One region of the Pseudoalteromonas sp. BSi20480 genome, then DNA from elsewhere that is predicted to be linked to it. Evidence: predicted binding sites of a transcription regulator. Region 1 holds the regulator's gene; each other region holds the start of a gene.
The links. The regulator sigma-54, encoded in region 1, starts transcription at its own class of promoters, with help from an activator protein. The targets are predictions, from matches to a motif close to GTTGGCACGNNNNTNGNNT.
Positions count from the first base shown of each region.

Region 2: P20480_RS12430 (YggN family protein) is a predicted target of sigma-54. The motif match lies at 3,165-3,183, and genes of this name have one in related genera.
Region 3: P20480_RS05405 (GumC family protein) is a predicted target of sigma-54. The motif match lies at 1,524-1,542, and genes of this name have one in related genera.
Region 4: P20480_RS06130 (EF-hand domain-containing protein) is a predicted target of sigma-54. The motif match lies at 940-958, and genes of this name have one in related genera.

Region 1 is NZ_BADX01000099.1:72,878-76,979, forward strand. Features, by position in the region: gene rapZ (RNase adapter RapZ) at 1-20, opposite strand, end outside; partial or broken gene ptsN (PTS IIA-like nitrogen regulatory protein PtsN) at 40-492, opposite strand; gene hpf (ribosome hibernation promoting factor) at 497-784, opposite strand; gene P20480_RS07670 (RNA polymerase factor sigma-54) at 811-2,310, opposite strand; gene lptB (LPS export ABC transporter ATP-binding protein) at 2,380-3,105, opposite strand; gene lptA (lipopolysaccharide transport periplasmic protein LptA) at 3,102-3,638, opposite strand; gene lptC (LPS export ABC transporter periplasmic protein LptC) at 3,628-4,102, opposite strand, start outside.
Region 2 is NZ_BADX01000057.1:17,700-21,801, forward strand. Features, by position in the region: gene P20480_RS12450 (aminotransferase class V-fold PLP-dependent enzyme) at 1-94, shown strand, start outside; gene P20480_RS12445 (hypothetical protein) at 78-539, opposite strand; tRNA gene P20480_RS12440 (tRNA-Ser) at 874-966, opposite strand; tRNA gene P20480_RS12435 (tRNA-Ser) at 1,016-1,106, opposite strand; gene P20480_RS19560 (hypothetical protein) at 1,324-1,464, opposite strand; gene P20480_RS12430 (YggN family protein) at 2,330-3,127, opposite strand; gene P20480_RS12425 (PA3496 family putative envelope integrity protein) at 3,510-3,695, shown strand; gene P20480_RS12420 (glutathione peroxidase) at 3,811-4,102, opposite strand, start outside.
Region 3 is NZ_BADX01000137.1:43,025-47,126, forward strand. Features, by position in the region: partial or broken gene P20480_RS20110 (acyltransferase) at 1-273, shown strand, start outside; gene P20480_RS05410 (glycosyltransferase) at 275-1,408, shown strand; gene P20480_RS05405 (GumC family protein) at 1,640-3,133, shown strand; gene P20480_RS05400 (glycosyltransferase) at 3,135-4,102, shown strand, end outside.
Region 4 is NZ_BADX01000127.1:9,964-14,065, reverse strand. Features, by position in the region: gene P20480_RS06125 (HAMP domain-containing sensor histidine kinase) at 1-685, opposite strand, end outside; gene P20480_RS06130 (EF-hand domain-containing protein) at 995-1,228, shown strand; gene P20480_RS06135 (EF-hand domain-containing protein) at 1,253-1,480, shown strand; gene P20480_RS06140 (EF-hand domain-containing protein) at 1,661-1,897, shown strand; gene P20480_RS06145 (calcium-binding protein) at 1,906-2,142, shown strand; gene P20480_RS06150 (amidohydrolase) at 2,313-4,001, shown strand; gene P20480_RS06155 (YgjV family protein) at 4,053-4,102, opposite strand, start outside.

The DNA of each region.
Region 1 (4,102 bases):
CTTATGATAATCAACTCCATTAATCACCCTTTAAATTTGTTACGATTGGTCAACAATAATTTGATACAACTCAGCATCCGATTTAGCACAGCGAAGCTGCTTACAAAATTCTTTATTTTTAGTTTATCAGCTATCGTTGCTAGCGTCTTTAAATGCTGTTGGTTATCGCCTTCAGGTACGATGAGTGCAACAAAAATATCAACAGGGCGGTTGTCTATAGCATCAAAATTAATCGGTGTTTCACTAACTAACACCAATGCTAAAGGTTCTTGTGCGCCGCTCATTCGGCCATGTGGAATAGCAATACCTCTTCCTATCCCTGTGCTGCCTAGTTTTTCGCGGGTTAATAAAGCGCCCAAAATATCCTGTTGAGATAAATACGGTAATTTATCGTGAGCCAGCTCGCTAATAAACTACTAAAATTCTTTTTTTACTATTAAAAAGGACCGCAGCTTTACTGCAGTCCTGGCATATAAGTGAACTTAATTTCATCATATTAGTGTCGAGCAAGCTTCTCTTTGTGTTTAATTACTTGACGGTCAAGCTTGTCAATCAATGAATCAATAGCTGCATACATATCTTGATGTTCAGTGGATGCGAATAATTCAGCACCACTTACATGAATAGTTGCTTCTGCTTTTTGATTTAATTTTTCTATATCAAGAATGACATGAACATTATTAATATGATCAGAGTGCCTTTCTAGCTTCGCAAATTTGGTATTTATATAGTCTCTTAATGAATCAGTTAGTTCTACATGACGACCAGTTAAATTTAGTTGCATAAGCATTACCCTCTTTGTTTAGCGTCTTAGATCAGGCTCTTTCGCTGATTTGACGGTGGAATAGCCAGAGATTCGCGATATTTTGCGATTGTACGTCTCGCTACTTTAATTCCTTGCTCAGCCAATATATCCGCAATTTTGCTATCACTCAATGGTTTTGCTGAGTTTTCTGCTGCGATTAATTTTTTAATAAGTGCACGTATTGCCGTAGATGAACATTCTCCACCATTTTCGGTACTAACGTGGCTTGAGAAAAAGTATTTAAGCTCAAATATTCCACGCGGTGTGTGCATATACTTTTGCGTAGTTACGCGCGAAATTGTTGATTCGTGCATTTCTACCATTTCGGCAACATCATTTAAAACCATCGGTTTCATGGCTTCTGGCCCGTGTTCAAAAAAGCCCTGTTGTTGTTTAACAATACAGTTAGTTACTTTTAAAAGTGTATCATTTCTACTTTCTAAGCTTTTTATAAACCATTTAGCTTCTTGTAAATGTGAGCGAATAAATTGACTATCGCCGCTTGATTTAACTGTACGCGACATCGCTGCATATTGGCTGTTTACACGAATTTTTGGCATGCTGTCTGGGTTTAACTCTACAATCCAGCGGCCTTTAATTTTTTTAACTGACACATCAGGTATTACATACTCAGACTCTTCTCGTACTATTGTGTCTGCAGGCTTAGGGTTGAGCGTATGAATAAGTGTCATTACTTCTTTAAGCTCATCTTCTTTGAGCTTCGTTTTTTTCATTAATGTACGGTAGTCACGAGCAGCTAACAAATCAATGTGCTCGGTTAAAATCATTTTTGTTTCATCAATAAAAGGCGTGCCTTTATCAAATTGATTTAACTGAATACACAAACACTCTTGTAAGCTACGTGCCGCAATACCCACTGGGTCAAATAGCTGAATGCGCTTTAATACCGCTTCTATTTCGTCAAGTTCAACCTCAACGTCATCGTCGTTATCTTGATTAAAGCTCTCTAAAATCTCTTCGCAACTGAGTGTCAGTATGCCTGAATCATCCACCGCTTCTACAATAGCAATAGCGATGGCTTCATCTGTAGGGCTAAATGGCGTTAATTGTAATTGCCACATTAAGTATTCGTGAAGCGTTTCAGTTGATGCGCCCTGATATATAGACTCATCTTCAGGCATTGGGCCTGAAGATGATGCAGGGGCTGCACTCATATACTCATCCCAGCTAACATCCATTGCCATGTCGTCACTTACGGTATCTTTAGCAAGCGCTTCACCACTGTCTTGTTCATACTCGCTAGGGGCTTCATCGGCAGATACGGTTACTGTAACTTCATCGTTATCTGCTTTTTGCTCATTTTTGCCCGCAAGATCATCGGCATAGTCTTGCTCCTCAACCTCAAGTAATGGGTTGCTGTCGAGCGCTTCTTGTATTTCTTGCTGAAGATCCAATGTGCTTAATTGCAGCAAGCGAATAGCTTGTTGCAACTGAGGTGTCATTGTAAGTTGCTGGCCCATGCGCAGCTGTAGTGATTGCCTCATGTATCTCTAACAATCCTTTTAAGTTGTTATAGTTAATACTAGCAGATGCTTATAAATAAGGCGTAAATGTTACAGCCTAAATTGCTCGCCTAAATATACATCGCGTACAGTTTTATCATTTAATATGTGTTCAGGGGTACCAGAAGCAATCAGTTCCCCATGAGAAACAATGTAGGCTTTTTCGCAAACATCAAGGGTTTCTCTTACATTGTGGTCTGTTATTAATACGCCAATCCCACGGTTTTTCAGGTGTTCAATAATTTTTTTAATATCTAATACTGAGATAGGGTCAACACCGGCAAATGGTTCGTCTAACAAAATAAACTTTGGATCTGCGGCTAAAGCACGTGCAATCTCCACTCGGCGACGTTCTCCGCCCGATAATGCCATGCCTTTGCTGTCGCGAATGTGTTGAATGCTAAATTCATCTAATAGATTATTCAATGTATCTTCTCTGGCTTGTTTAGTGAGCTCCTTTCGAGTTTCTAAAATAGCCATTAAGTTTTGATACACTGTTAATTTTCTAAATATAGACGACTCTTGTGGTAAGTAGCCAATGCCTAATCTAGCACGACTGTGCATAGGTAAAAGCGTAATATCGTTATCATCGATAGATATTTTGCCTTTGTCGCTAGGGACTAAGCCTACAATCATGTAAAAGGTTGTTGTTTTACCTGCGCCGTTTGGCCCAAGCAAGCCTACAATACTGCCAGCTTTAACTTCTAAGCCCACATTTTTTACAACTTCACGGCCTTTGTAGCTTTTGGCTAGTAGCTCTGCTTTTAATGTGCTCATGGTTGGCCTTTGTCATTTTTTTTAGGCTCCACAGGCACTAAGATAGTGTGTACACGGTCAGTTGAGCTTTCATCTTTTTCGGCGCTAATAAGCTGCTGTTCTATATCGTAGGTAATGCTTTTAGCATTCATTTTTTGCCCAGCTTGAGATATCTCTGCATCTCCAATTAATGTTAAAAAACGCGTTGAAACATCGTATCTAACTTCATTAGCGCTGGCGCTCATTATTGTGCCGTCGGCTTGTTTTTCTTCAAAATATGCAGGCGTACCTGTGGCAATTAACAATTGCTTGTTGTCGCCTAGCTCATCGCGCTTGTGAACCTCAAGGCGGTCTGCGGTAATTTTTCTGTCGCCATGAATAATTTCAACATTTTTTTCAAAGATACCTACGTTTTCTTTTAGTTGACCCTCTTGTTTATCCGCACTAATCGAAATTTGATTTGCAGAAATTGGCGCTGTTGTTTCAGCGGCATTAGTACCTAATGCAAGTAAAAATGTTGGAATAATAAAGAGTGTTGATAGTTTATTGGTCATAATAAATAGTTCGCGTATGGTTAATTAATTTTATCACTTCGGTTTTTAAATCGGCTTCTAAGCCTTTACCGGTGATTTTTAAATTGGGCCCTGTAACAATGACAGGCTGCTCTGATTGCATCGTTAGTAATTTTATATCTACCTGAATGTTATCAGCATTAATTTTATCTATCATTGCGTTATCAGTTAAATTACTAGCAACAACGTTACCTTCTAATATTAGTTGTCTGCCTTCGTATAATGTTGCTTCATTAGCGTTAATTCGCCATGTTTGTTTGTCGTTGTATAGCGTAAAAATAGGTTTATCAAAAAAGGTAAACCCTAATTCTTGATATAGCTCCATTCGCGCTGCCGTTACTTTATGGCTGATTTTCCCATTTTCGTCATACGCTGTTTGTTTTAGCTCTATGGCTGTGTAATCGGGCTTTGCAATTATGTCTGCTTCGGTTTGTTGTGGTAAATTT
Region 2 (4,102 bases), on a different contig from region 1:
CGGAATACGAGTCTCACCGCATATTTACACAACGGAAGAAGATGTAAACGCGCTTATCAATACCATAAAGCAAGCGCTTAAGGAATTTGACTAAGCAACTGCTTTCGTTGACGTAAAGCATCTATTTGTTGTTGTGTACGCGTAACCTTTGATTCATATGCGCTGGTAATTGGCGCTGTTTTTTTAGCAATGGCGTCAGCAATAGAAGAGGCGCCTAACCGGTTAGCCTGATCTTGTGTAACATAGCTGGCTTGCTTTACTTGCTCTTGGTAAGTTTTTTCTGTTTGTTTAAGTGTTAATTGTAGCTTGCTTATTTCACGTTCTATTTGCTGAACTTCTAAAAAATTGTCTACAGAACTATCTATTACATTATTTGATTGAGTGGGGCTTTTATAGGCTTCAATTATATTGATTTCTTTTAGTGTGATCTGTTCGGCATCTTTTGAGCAAGGTGTTTGGCTAAAGGTAGGAACGCCTTTAATTACACACTTGTATACCGTTGTATTTTGCGAAAAAGAAAAAAAGGTAGCACTGCGCATGTAATTAACAATATAAACCTGTTCATAGCAAAACCTAAAGTGGCTATCGTTTTAGTAATAATGCACTAAGTCATAGCGGGTTACAATTTGTTTAATTTTTATAAATTTTAGGCACAAAAAAACCACAATTAAGTGGTTTATATATAGTATATGGTGGAGAGGGAGGGATAGACTTGCTTACATCCATGTAATCAATCGCTGCGCGACGCTTGCAGCGGCCCAAAATGTTCCAGACATTTTGTCGAACCCTGTCGAGGGTCTCACCCTCCCAATTTAGTATCAGTGTTAAAATTTAGGCACAAAAAAACCACAATTAAGTGGTTTATATAGTATATGGTGGAGAGGGAGGGATTCGAACCCTCGATAGAGCTACAAACTCTATACTCCCTTAGCAGGGGAGCTCCTTCGGCCACTCGGACACCTCTCCAACGCATAACCGGTTGTATTGATGATATAAAAAACCACCAACTAAAATATGGTGGAGAGATAGGGATTTGAACCCTAGATAGGCTACAAACCTATGCCGGTTTTCAAGACCGGTGCATTCGACCACTCTGCCATCTCTCCGTGACGCAGAATAATACTTAGGTGATGGGGGTGTGTAAATAGCAAAATGTCTGTTTGCCTAAAAAATAGACGTAAATACGTGTTTTTTTACAAATTAGGGGAAATTAAGGCAATTATTAATAAAATAAAGAGGTTGCAGCAAACTGTGGGAGCTAAAAAAGAGACTTTTTAGTGGTTGGGTGTTTGCTGCACCGAATAAATAACCATGGTTGGGTGATTATTTATATTGCGCTGCGCCGCCAAGTGCTAATTTTTTACCAAGGGTATTAAGCCTAGCTAGCATTTTTGCTTTTCGGTTGGTTGGTTTAACTGCAATTTGTGTGTTTGCTGTTTGGTTTAATGTATTTATAGGGTTCATCACTTGGCTCCGGTTTAAGTCTGTTGAAAACATGCGCATTTTGCATGCAAAGCGTACAAAAATAAAACGATAAAAATTACCTATGAGGCATTAGTTATTTTTATCTGAAGTAGTGGTTGTTAATAAAATGTTTAATTGTGTTTTTTCTGTTTTTTAATTTTTATTTCACCCTGATCCTTTTTATATTATTGTTTTAATTGTATTTTTACTGATTTTGTTTTTTATTTATGCATATTCGATTATTTTAAATGGGTAATTATTCAGATTATTTTATTTTGGTTTTTAATTGTTATTTTTGTGGTTTTTTTATAGCAGCTAGTGGTTATGCTTAGTGCATTAAAAATCGTCGTTAATTTGATATTTAAAATAGTAATTGACTTAAAAATACGGTTTTTTAATAGAGTGTTTCTCTAATAGATAAAAAGCGCCTGCTATGAGGCAGGCGCTTTAGTGTTAGTTACGTTTAAACGTGTCTAACTGGGGATGGAGCCTCTCAGCTTTTTGCTAAGGGCATAAATTTTGGAGCAAATTGCTTGCTGAATATTTTAGTCTTGCTGAGCCACTAAAAATTGGATAATTAAATCTCTAGTGTGATCAAAAACAGGGAGGGCATATGAGTTAAATTTATGTCCATAAAACGCTGCTTTTATCTTTATTGTTTATAACGATAAATAACGAACGCAGTCTATGTTTGTATAAAGCCATAGAGTTGTTTACTTAGGCAAGTACTAACTAGACCAATGGCCCTTATTCTGAGCCGAACAACATAAACGAGAAAAAAGAGACAGAACAGATACAAAAAAGCAGCATTCAATAAAATAAAATGCTGCTGAAGGGATGTTAAATATAGTGAGTTAATTGCGGGTTATTTAACGTGTTTAAAGGTAAATAATTGATAACCATCTAGCTCAGGAACTAACGTTACTAGCTGCTCTTCTTGTTTTGCAATTTCAGCAAAATTACCGCATAACGAATTAGCTCGTTGCTCTAAATTGTTCGCGTGTAACTCTACTTTTTCTTCAATTTGTGCGCCCATATTTTCCATGCGTTCTTCGAATGCATCCATATCGCCGCCAGAACCTAATAACTCCGATCCAAGCGCGACCAGGATACTACCCATAGATTGCATGACTGCTGATTCAACAGCTGTTTCTATTTGTTTTTCAAACTGATGCTCAAAGTTTTCACCAAATTGGTTAAAACTTTGCTGGCCCATAACAAAGGTGCCTTCTTGATAAAACGTGTTTTCTACTTCTACGCGTATATCGTCCATTAACGATGACATATCGTCTAAGCCATTAATGTTAAAAGCATTACCGACTTCTTCTAAAGCAACACCGGCGATTTTTACGCCGTCTAATGCAATATTAGCGACTTCGGGTAGCTGTATACGTAAGCTATCAGAGTATTGAGTAAGAGCTTGGCGTTGTGAGTTATTAAGCGCTACAAACTCACCGTTTACCATTAAATCGCCATTGCTGTTGAATTGCATAGCTTGGTTTTTTGCTGTAAAAATTTCTAGTTCGTTTGGCTTGATGCGAACATCATTTTTAAACTCTACGTCGCATTGATCGTTGCTAAATGAAATTGTTGAATCATTATCGTTGTGTGCCATAGCAACAGGTGTACAGATTAATGCGCTAACTAATAGTAATTTTTTCATGTGATGACTCTATTTTTTGTTGATAACAAATAACTAATAACAAGTTTGGTGCCACTGTTTTTTTATCAACAAAAGCAATGGCTTGCATTTCATGCTAGGTTTAAAGGTCTGTTTGGTTTTTATTATTAGACTATATTTTGGTGAAATTAACCAATGAATATAAATTTATAAAAAAAATTTATCGATACGATAAAAAAACTCTCACTTTCCACAATTGCAATTTAGCGCTATTTATTCACATTAATGACATGAAGGCTATTTACTATGGCTTTGTGGCTTTACTTTGATGCTAATTTGCACAGCATATTGGTGTTAAATTTTTTAATTTACCAATTACATTAATTAAAGCGTAATTGGTCTCAAACACTTTATGGAGTGGGTTGTGGGTAAGACATTTAGTTACGATGCGCTAGATGATGATTTTGTTGAAGACGAATACGAAATGGTCGGTCGAAATCAACACGATAAAAACAAGCAAAAGGTTAAGAAAAAGTTGGAAGACTATCTTGAGCAGAAACGCTTGCGCAAAAATCTAGGCGAAGATGACTTAAGCGATTACATTGATTAAATTGCACTAGTATAAATACAATACCAATTAATAACGGCGGCTAGGTGCACAAAAAAGTGCGCTTAAGCGGTTGTTACATTGGTAATAAAGAGGCTATGTGCCTCTTTATTACTTTTTACTGCGTGCTTTTAGCCTTACTTAATGCTTTTTGTATAGTGAGCTCTATCTTTTCTGGCTTAGTAAAAGGGGCATAGCGCTTAATTGGCGTGCCATCGGCTGCAATTAAAAACTTAGTGAAATTCCATTTTATTTTTCGAGTTAAAAGCCCCGTTAATGCTGACTTTAAAAATCGAAATACAGGGTGTGCATTTTTACCATTCACATCAACTTTGTCTGTTATTAAAAAGCTGACTCCATAATTTATTAAGCACCCTTGCTCTATTTGCGACGCATCTCCAGGTTCTTGT
Region 3 (4,102 bases), on a different contig from region 1:
TTAGCAGGGCGTGTATTTTTAGCGGGTTTTCCTGGGCACCCGATTGATTGTGAACGAAGAGCACAGGGGCAAAGTGATGATGAAAACCAAATTGGCGACATTATTATAAAGCGCGGAGCATGGCTTGGCACCGGAGTGACTGTGCTTGGGGGCGTTACCATAGGTGAAGGGGCGATTATTGGCGCAGGTAGTGTTGTGACTAAAAACATACCCGCCTTTAGTATTGCTGCGGGCAATCCAGCAAAAGTAGTTAAATACATAAAGGAATCATAATATGAGATTTGTTGTTTTTGCAGAGGATTGGGCAAGCCACCCGAGTAGCACACAGCACTTATTTGCTGAACTGGCTAAAAATCATGAAGTACATTGGGTTAATTCAATTGGTATGCGAAAGCCAAGCCTTAAATTAAACGATTTAAAACGTCTATTTAATAAATTAAAACAATTATTTAGCGAATCAAATAGCGCAACGATTGAAACGCCAGAAGCACTGCACGTTTATAAGCTCCCCGTATTGCCTTGGCATGACAACGCATTAGTAAAACGTTTCAATAAGTGGGTGTATTCTCAATACTTTAAAAATATTGATGATGAGCCTGTTACTTACTGGTTAAGCGTGCCCACAGCCGAATATTTAATTACAAAACAAAAACGCGATAGGTTAATTTATTACTGCGGTGACGATTTTAGTGCATTGGCCGGCGTTGATGCGTCACTTGTTGCCCCTTGTGAAAATAGCTTGATACAAAACGCTGATTTAATTTATGTCATTAGCGCGTTTTTAATGAACAAAATGCCTAACCACAAAACAAAAATGTTAAGCCATGGTGTTAGTTACGATTTGTTCACCTCTAAAAGTGAAATTGCACCAGAGATAAATCACTTAAATGGCCCCATTATTGGTTTCTATGGCAGTATTAATGCCTGGTTAGATATCGCATTACTCACTGCGTTAGTCGCGCAGCGACCCAGTTATCAGTTAGTGCTTGTTGGCGATATTGTGGGGCCTACAGCGCATTTGCTGCAATTTAAAAATGTAACGCACATTCCTGCAATTGAGCATGCTCGGTTAGCGAGTTTTTCCACACATTGGAACGTGTCTGTTTTACCGTTTGTTAATAACGAGCAAATTAGAGCATGTGACCCATTAAAGCTTAAAGAATATTTAGCGGCAGGTAAGCCTATTGTTGCTACCGATTTTCCCGCAGTAAAACAATATAAAACTGAAATTTTTATTGGCAAAACGCATGATCAATTTATTAATAAAATTGATGAAGCCGTTAGTTTAAACACCATTCAACGTAGCACCCTAAAATTATCGCAACAACAATTAGCAAAGAACCACAGTTGGGAGTCAAAAGCGCTAAAAGTGCAACAAGACTTATTTATTTTAAATCACGCTGTGTAGCGTGATTTTTTAAACCAAAACCCTCTAACATGTCATTTAATTAGGCCTTTGAGAGCTGAGTCTCAAAAGCCTGATCCCCGCTAATAAACTGCTTATTTTTATTAAATTCACAACAGTTGGCGCACCCTGTGCAACACCTTATGTATAGCGCGATATTTGCAGTTTAAATTATTAATTTGCAAACAAACGCCACATTTCGCATAGCAATATGCAAATAGATAGGTAGGGATTATGTTAGTTAGAGAGCAAATAAAACGATTACTTTACTTAACCTTGTACGCTGTATACACACGTGCAAAGTTATTTGTGATCCCACTTTTAGTGGTGCCTTTTGTCATTATATTGCTCACAGTGACTGCACAAAAAAAATATATCAATCATGCCACTATTTTAATAGAGGAGTCTGCATTACTTAACCCGTATCTTGATGATTTATCTTTTTCATTTGATTTATCTAATCGGATGGCAGCACTTCGTACACTCGTTATAAGCAGGAAGGTACTTATTGCAGTAGCAAAAGAAACGCAATTAGTGCCAGAAAATGCGACGCCTGCGCAAATAGAAAAAATTCACCAAGAGTTATCTCAGGCATTGTCTTTGTCGTTGGTAGGGGATGAGCTGGTACGGGTTAATTTTATATGGCATGAGCAAAGTAAAATGAAACTGGTGCTTGAAAAAGTAGTCGAGAAGTTTATTGAACGTTTACTTGCGCCCACCCGAGCATCGCTTGATAGCTCTGAGCAGTTTTTTTATCAGCAGCTGAACAGCATTCGTGATGAGCTTGAATTATCTGAAGAGGCACTTGCTGCCTTTAAATCAACAAACAGCAATACCTTGCCGGCTGTGCTGCACAGTAACCGTCAAACGTTTGATAAATTACTGAGCGATCAACAACAAAAAACAATTGTGTTATCTGGTGCGCAAGCAAAATTAAAAGCACTGGCTACTAAAATGGGCCAAGCAAACCCAATTTTAGGGCGCATTGAAGAAAAAATTATTGTTGCGGAGTCAGAGTTAAGCTTTTTAAAAACACGATATACCGAAAAACACAGTAAGGTTATTTCAAAAAAACGAGAGCTACAAAGTATACGTAATCGCCAGCAATCACTATTAGAGAGCGCAGAAGACTTAGACCCTACCAATATTGAACAGCTATGGCAAATGGCAAACACACTGCCTAGTGGTAAAGACAATGAAAGCAGTGTTCTGGTTTCGCAAATTCTAAAATTAGAAGAGGCCAAAAATGAAGTAGCTCAACACCAACAAGAGTACGACATGCTAGAGCAACAAGTAAAACTCGTTGGTGAAAGGCTATTAGTAACCAGTGATGTAGAAAAGCAGTTAAGAAAACTAGAGCGAGATTACGATGTTAAACAATCGCTTTATAAAGATATGTTAAGCCGTTATGAAATGGCAAAAGTGACAGGCAAATTGGTTAAGTACGAAGGGCCAGATAAAGTAAAAACCATTGAACGCGCATACAGTCCAACGCAGCCAATTAATACGTCGTTAGTCGCATCCATTATTGTGGGTATTATTTTAGGTGTGTTTACAAGTAGCACGATAGTGTTTGTAGCGACCTTGTTTGACAGCCACTTAAAAGATATTCAAACCATAGAAAAACTATCTTCTTTAGAGGTAGTTACCATTTTACCTATTGTTAAAAATACACCTGTAGATTTGGTGTTTAGCTCAGCGATTAACTCTATTGAACAGGGGAAATAATATGAACGTTTTACATCTAGTTCAGCACTTTAAAATAGGTGGTCTTGAAAAAATGGCCGTCACGCTAATGCAAAAAAGTCAATTTGCAGACTCAAGTGTGGTTGTATCACTTGAAGGAACGTTGGACGAGGCTGTTGAAGGTTGGCCACAATTAGCGTTGTTTGAAGGGCGGTTAATTTGTCTAAATAAGCCTGCAAAATTTGATATGAATACGGTAAGTAAACTGACCGAGGTTATTAAAAAGTTCAATATTGATGTAATACACAGCCATCACATAGGGCCAATGCTTTATGCAAGTATGGCATGTATACGCAATAGACGCGTTAAGCATGTATCGACTATTCATGACGCCTGGTATTTAAAAAGTTTTAAGCAGCGTTTAATTACTAAAGTGCTTAACAAATTGACAAAAATTAGTTGGGTTGCTGATGCACAGGTAGTCGCTAACGATTTTTATAACGAAACAGCTATTCAAACCGATAAAACAATACTCAATGGTATCGATTTTAAACAATTTGTTTGCGGGGATGAACCAAACGCCCGTAAAGAACTGCACTTACCGCAAGATATTAACTTAATTGGCTGTTCAGCACGGCTAGAGCCAGGTAAAGGGCACTTTGCATTATTAAGAATTCTTAATTCATTGCCCATTTATACAGAACTTGTATTTGCTGGTAGCGGTAGTTTACATACTGAATTGCTGGATTATGCCACTAAGCTTGGCATTAAAGATCGCGTTCATTTTTTAGGTAATGTACAAAATATGCCGCTATTTTATTCAGCAATTAATGTGATGTGTCTGTATTCGCAGCGTGAAGGGTTACCGCTATCTATTTTGGAATCAATGGCGTGCGGAAAAAGCATTGTTGCCACCGATGTTGGCGGAATTAAAGAGGTACTAACCAGCGAGCAAGGCGTGCTCGTAAAGCCTGGTGATGAGGTTGGGCTCAAAAAAGCGCTGATTGAAGC
Region 4 (4,102 bases), on a different contig from region 1:
CTATTTTTTGCTGCCAATCCCCTTGTCCTAGCTTATCAATAACCCTAGTTAATCCCTTTAAGCGCCCACTTATACGCCATAAAAATCCACCACCAACAAATAAAGTAAGTGGAATAAGTGCCACCAGCCAATTTATAAACGACGTTTGTAGGCTAGCTAGCTCGTTTTGGTTAAGGGTTATTTGCGCTTCGTTTTTATTTTTAAGCCACACTGTTAGCGCTGTAATTAACTCGCTTACAGGTACAAATAGCGCTGCATCTTGCTTTTTTTGATCAACAAGCTGCTGGTGTGCTGTTTGTAAAACATTTAATAGCTGTGCCCATTGGCGTGTGTAATCTGGGTTTGTATTAATGTGTTTCAGATCGTTTATGCTTTGTACTGAAGATTGCCATTTATCAACTATGAGGGTGTCGAGCGAATCACTTTTTAATACCCAGTTTTGTCTTGTTGCGCGCTCAAGACTGTTAAGGTCTTGCTTTAAGCTAGCGAACGATTTTGTAAGCTGATAATTATTACTTACAATTTGTTGAGTGGTTGCTAGCTGCTTGTTCAACGCATTTAAAAACACAATGACCACAATAGACAGTGGCAATAACGACAGCAGCATACTTAACGCAAACTGCCCTATTAAATTAGGGCGCCAATTAAGCATTGCATTGTAATGTTTAGTAAACGTTGCAGCCATTGCAGAAAACTCTATCAGTAAATAACTCGCCTATTATTATCAATACCGCCTATACACATGCTGAACCATATTAATATTCACTCGCTATAGTGTTGCTAAATAGCAACACTGCAACCTATTGATTTAGTTAACATCATACAAAATACCTCACACTCTGTTGCTGTACTCACACAAAATTACACACATAAAGTGTAATTTTTACCTCCCTTTTTAAGCAACAAAACGTAAATCATTGAAAATAAACAAAAACAAAATATGGCACCCTTTTTGTTAGTAGGTATGACAAATGAATTTAATAAGGAAATACTCATGAGAACAAAAGCTTTGGTTTTTTCAACATTACTTGCATTAGGTTTAGTTAATACAGACGCACATGCTATGGACGTTGAGGCTACGTTTGATGCGCTAGATAAGGATAATAACGGCTTGTTAAGCGAAGCCGAGGCCCAAATGGATGCTGTGCTTAAGGAAAACTTTGCACAAATAGACACAGACCAAAGTGGCCAACTGTCGCTAAATGAATTTAGTAAATTTATTCAATAATTCAACTTCAAAAGGAATGAAATTATGAAACAACTTATTGCCGCGTTTTTATTATTATTTTTAGCTATTAGTGCAACAGTGTTGGCATCTCCTTCGGCTGTGCGATTTGCACACTTAGATACAAACATGGACGGAAGTATCTCGTTTGTTGAAGCTAAGCAGGATAAAGAGCTACTTAGACAGTTTACCGATTTAGACGAAGACAACGATGAGATGATCTCTAAAGCAGAGTTTGAAAACTTTAAGCCGTAACAGATTAAGTTTTGCTTAAGTTTTTAGCATGTAAAGTGTACTAAAGCATTTGCCATAATCCCTGAGGGAGTGTGTAAAAGGATTTAATGTTGGGAGTTAAATTATGGCAAGTGCTTTATCTTATCAAGCTTTATACCTCGTTATTAAATACAACTTAATTACCCTTTTGGAAGGACTACCATGAAGATACGTTGCTTTGTAACTACCACGGCATTGCTGTTAAGTTTTAATGCCTTTGCACTTGATGTAAAACAACGCTTTGATCACCTTGATACAGATAAAAGCGGTTACCTTACCCATAACGAATTAGAGCGCCAGCCACAGTTACTTAGCACGTTTATAATGTGGGATAAAAATCAAGATAAACAAATTTCATTAATTGAATTTAAAAACTATCTTACTAACAATCTTTACTGAGTATTTTAATGAACCCCATACGCTTATTTATTTTATGCACTCTAACCGTATTTAGTGCATCAAGCTTTGCCGCAAGTGACACTATTAACAACCAGTTTAAAAAAATAGACCGAAACAAAGACGGATTTTTAACGCGTTCTGAAGCCTCAATAGACCCCGCCTTGTGGTCTAAGTTTATTCGTTACGACCAAGATAAAGACGGCCGGCTAACACTAAGCGAATACCATTTATATGCCAGTAAGTAGCCCTAACTTAAGTAACCTTTCTAACTTTATTAGGTTTTAGGCAATTAATTTAACAGCTAAGCAACCAGCTTAGCTTTAACTGTTTATTTTACGAGGTTATCGCATCCTGTTGGTATTCTAAAAAAGGGTTTGCTAGTGTTATTGCACTAAAAATAACAAAACAGTGTCCTATGTTACTCAAAAAATTACTTAAACCACTTGTGCTTGCCAGCCTTTGTACGGGCTCTAGCTTTGCCATTGCACAAACCAAAGTCATTTATAATGCTAATGGCTACACCCCGCTTTATAAAGGCAAAATGCAAAAAGGTGAACTTCAGCAATTTAGCACTTTAGTTATAAAAGATGGCAAAGTTGTAAAAGTAGGCGGCGACACACTAAAAGAAAGCTTCCCAGATGCCAAATTAATAAATGCAGAAGGCAACACATTACTGCCCGGCTTAATAGATGCTCACGGCCACGTTATTGGGTTAGGAGATAACTTATCGCAACTTGATGTACGCGGCGCTAAGTCGGTTGATGATGTTACAAATAAACTAAAGCAATTTGCGCAAGGCAAACAAGGTTGGATCATTGGCCGAGGATGGAACCAAGAGTTATGGCCAGATACGCGCTTTCCTACCGCTAAAGATTTAGACAAAGTAGTAAGCGATCGTCCGGTTGTTTTATCTCGTGTTGATAGCCATGCAATTTGGGTTAACTCAAAAGCGCTTGAGCTTGCGGGCATTAACGCCGATACAAAATCGCCAAAAGGCGGTGAAGTAATAAAAGATGAATTTGGTCACCCTACCGGTATTTTTGTTGATAAAGCTGAGTCGTTAATTGTTCAGCACATGCCAGCCCCTTCAAAACAAGATATTAGCAACTCGCTAGATGCCGCAGGAAAGCACTTATTAAGCTTAGGTATTACTTCTACTCACGACGCTGGCATAGATAAAGCCACATGGGAAGTGTACAAAGAACGCGGCGATCAAGGTAATTTACCTCTGCGTATTGTGGCAATGCTAAGTGGTGCTAGCCCAGATTTACCAGCGATGTTAAAAGCGGGGCCATATCACGATAACTACGATTTTATGGAAATTCGCAGTGTTAAAGTTTATGCCGATGGTGCATTAGGTTCGCGTGGCGCAGCGCTTATTGAAGATTATGCCGACCGTGCTGGACATCATGGTTTGATGCTTGAAACCCAAGAAAAACTCGAAGCTTTATTTACGCAAAGCTTTAAAAACGGTTTTACCGCCAACACCCATGCCATTGGTGACAAGGCCAATCGTGTGGTTTTAGACGCCTACGAAAATGTATTTAAAAAAACAGGCGGTATTTTACTGCGCAACCGTATAGAGCACGCGCAAATAGTAACGCCAGACGATATTCCTCGATTTAAAGCACTAAAAATTATTCCATCAATGCAACCTGTTCATGCTACGTCTGACATGCATATGGCAGAGCAACGCCTAACTGAGAAGCAACTTAGCTTTGCATACGCATGGCAAACATTTTTACAACAAGGTTCAGTGGTTGCTGCGGGTTCTGACTACCCTGTAGAGCTTGCAAACCCGTTTGATGGTTTATATTCAGCAATAACGCGAATGGATCATAACAAACTGCCTGAAAACGGCTGGCGTCCAAGCGAAGTACTAAGCCGCGAAGATGCACTACGTGCATTTACACTGGGCGGTGCTTATGCTGCGCATCAAGAGTTTAAAATAGGGAGCTTAGAGCAAGGTAAATGGGCCGACTTTATTTTAGTGGATAAAGATTACTTTAAAGTACCCGTTGAAGATATATACAAAACCCAGGTGCTACAAACATGGATTGCCGGTATGAAGCGATTCGATAAAAAAGAGAGTGATACTAAATAAACAAAAAAAGGTTAACGCAAGTTAACCCTTTTTTTATACAAACCATATCATTTAGCTTTTTGGCTGCTGTGCCTCTGGCTGAACAGCTTTTGGCTGACGGT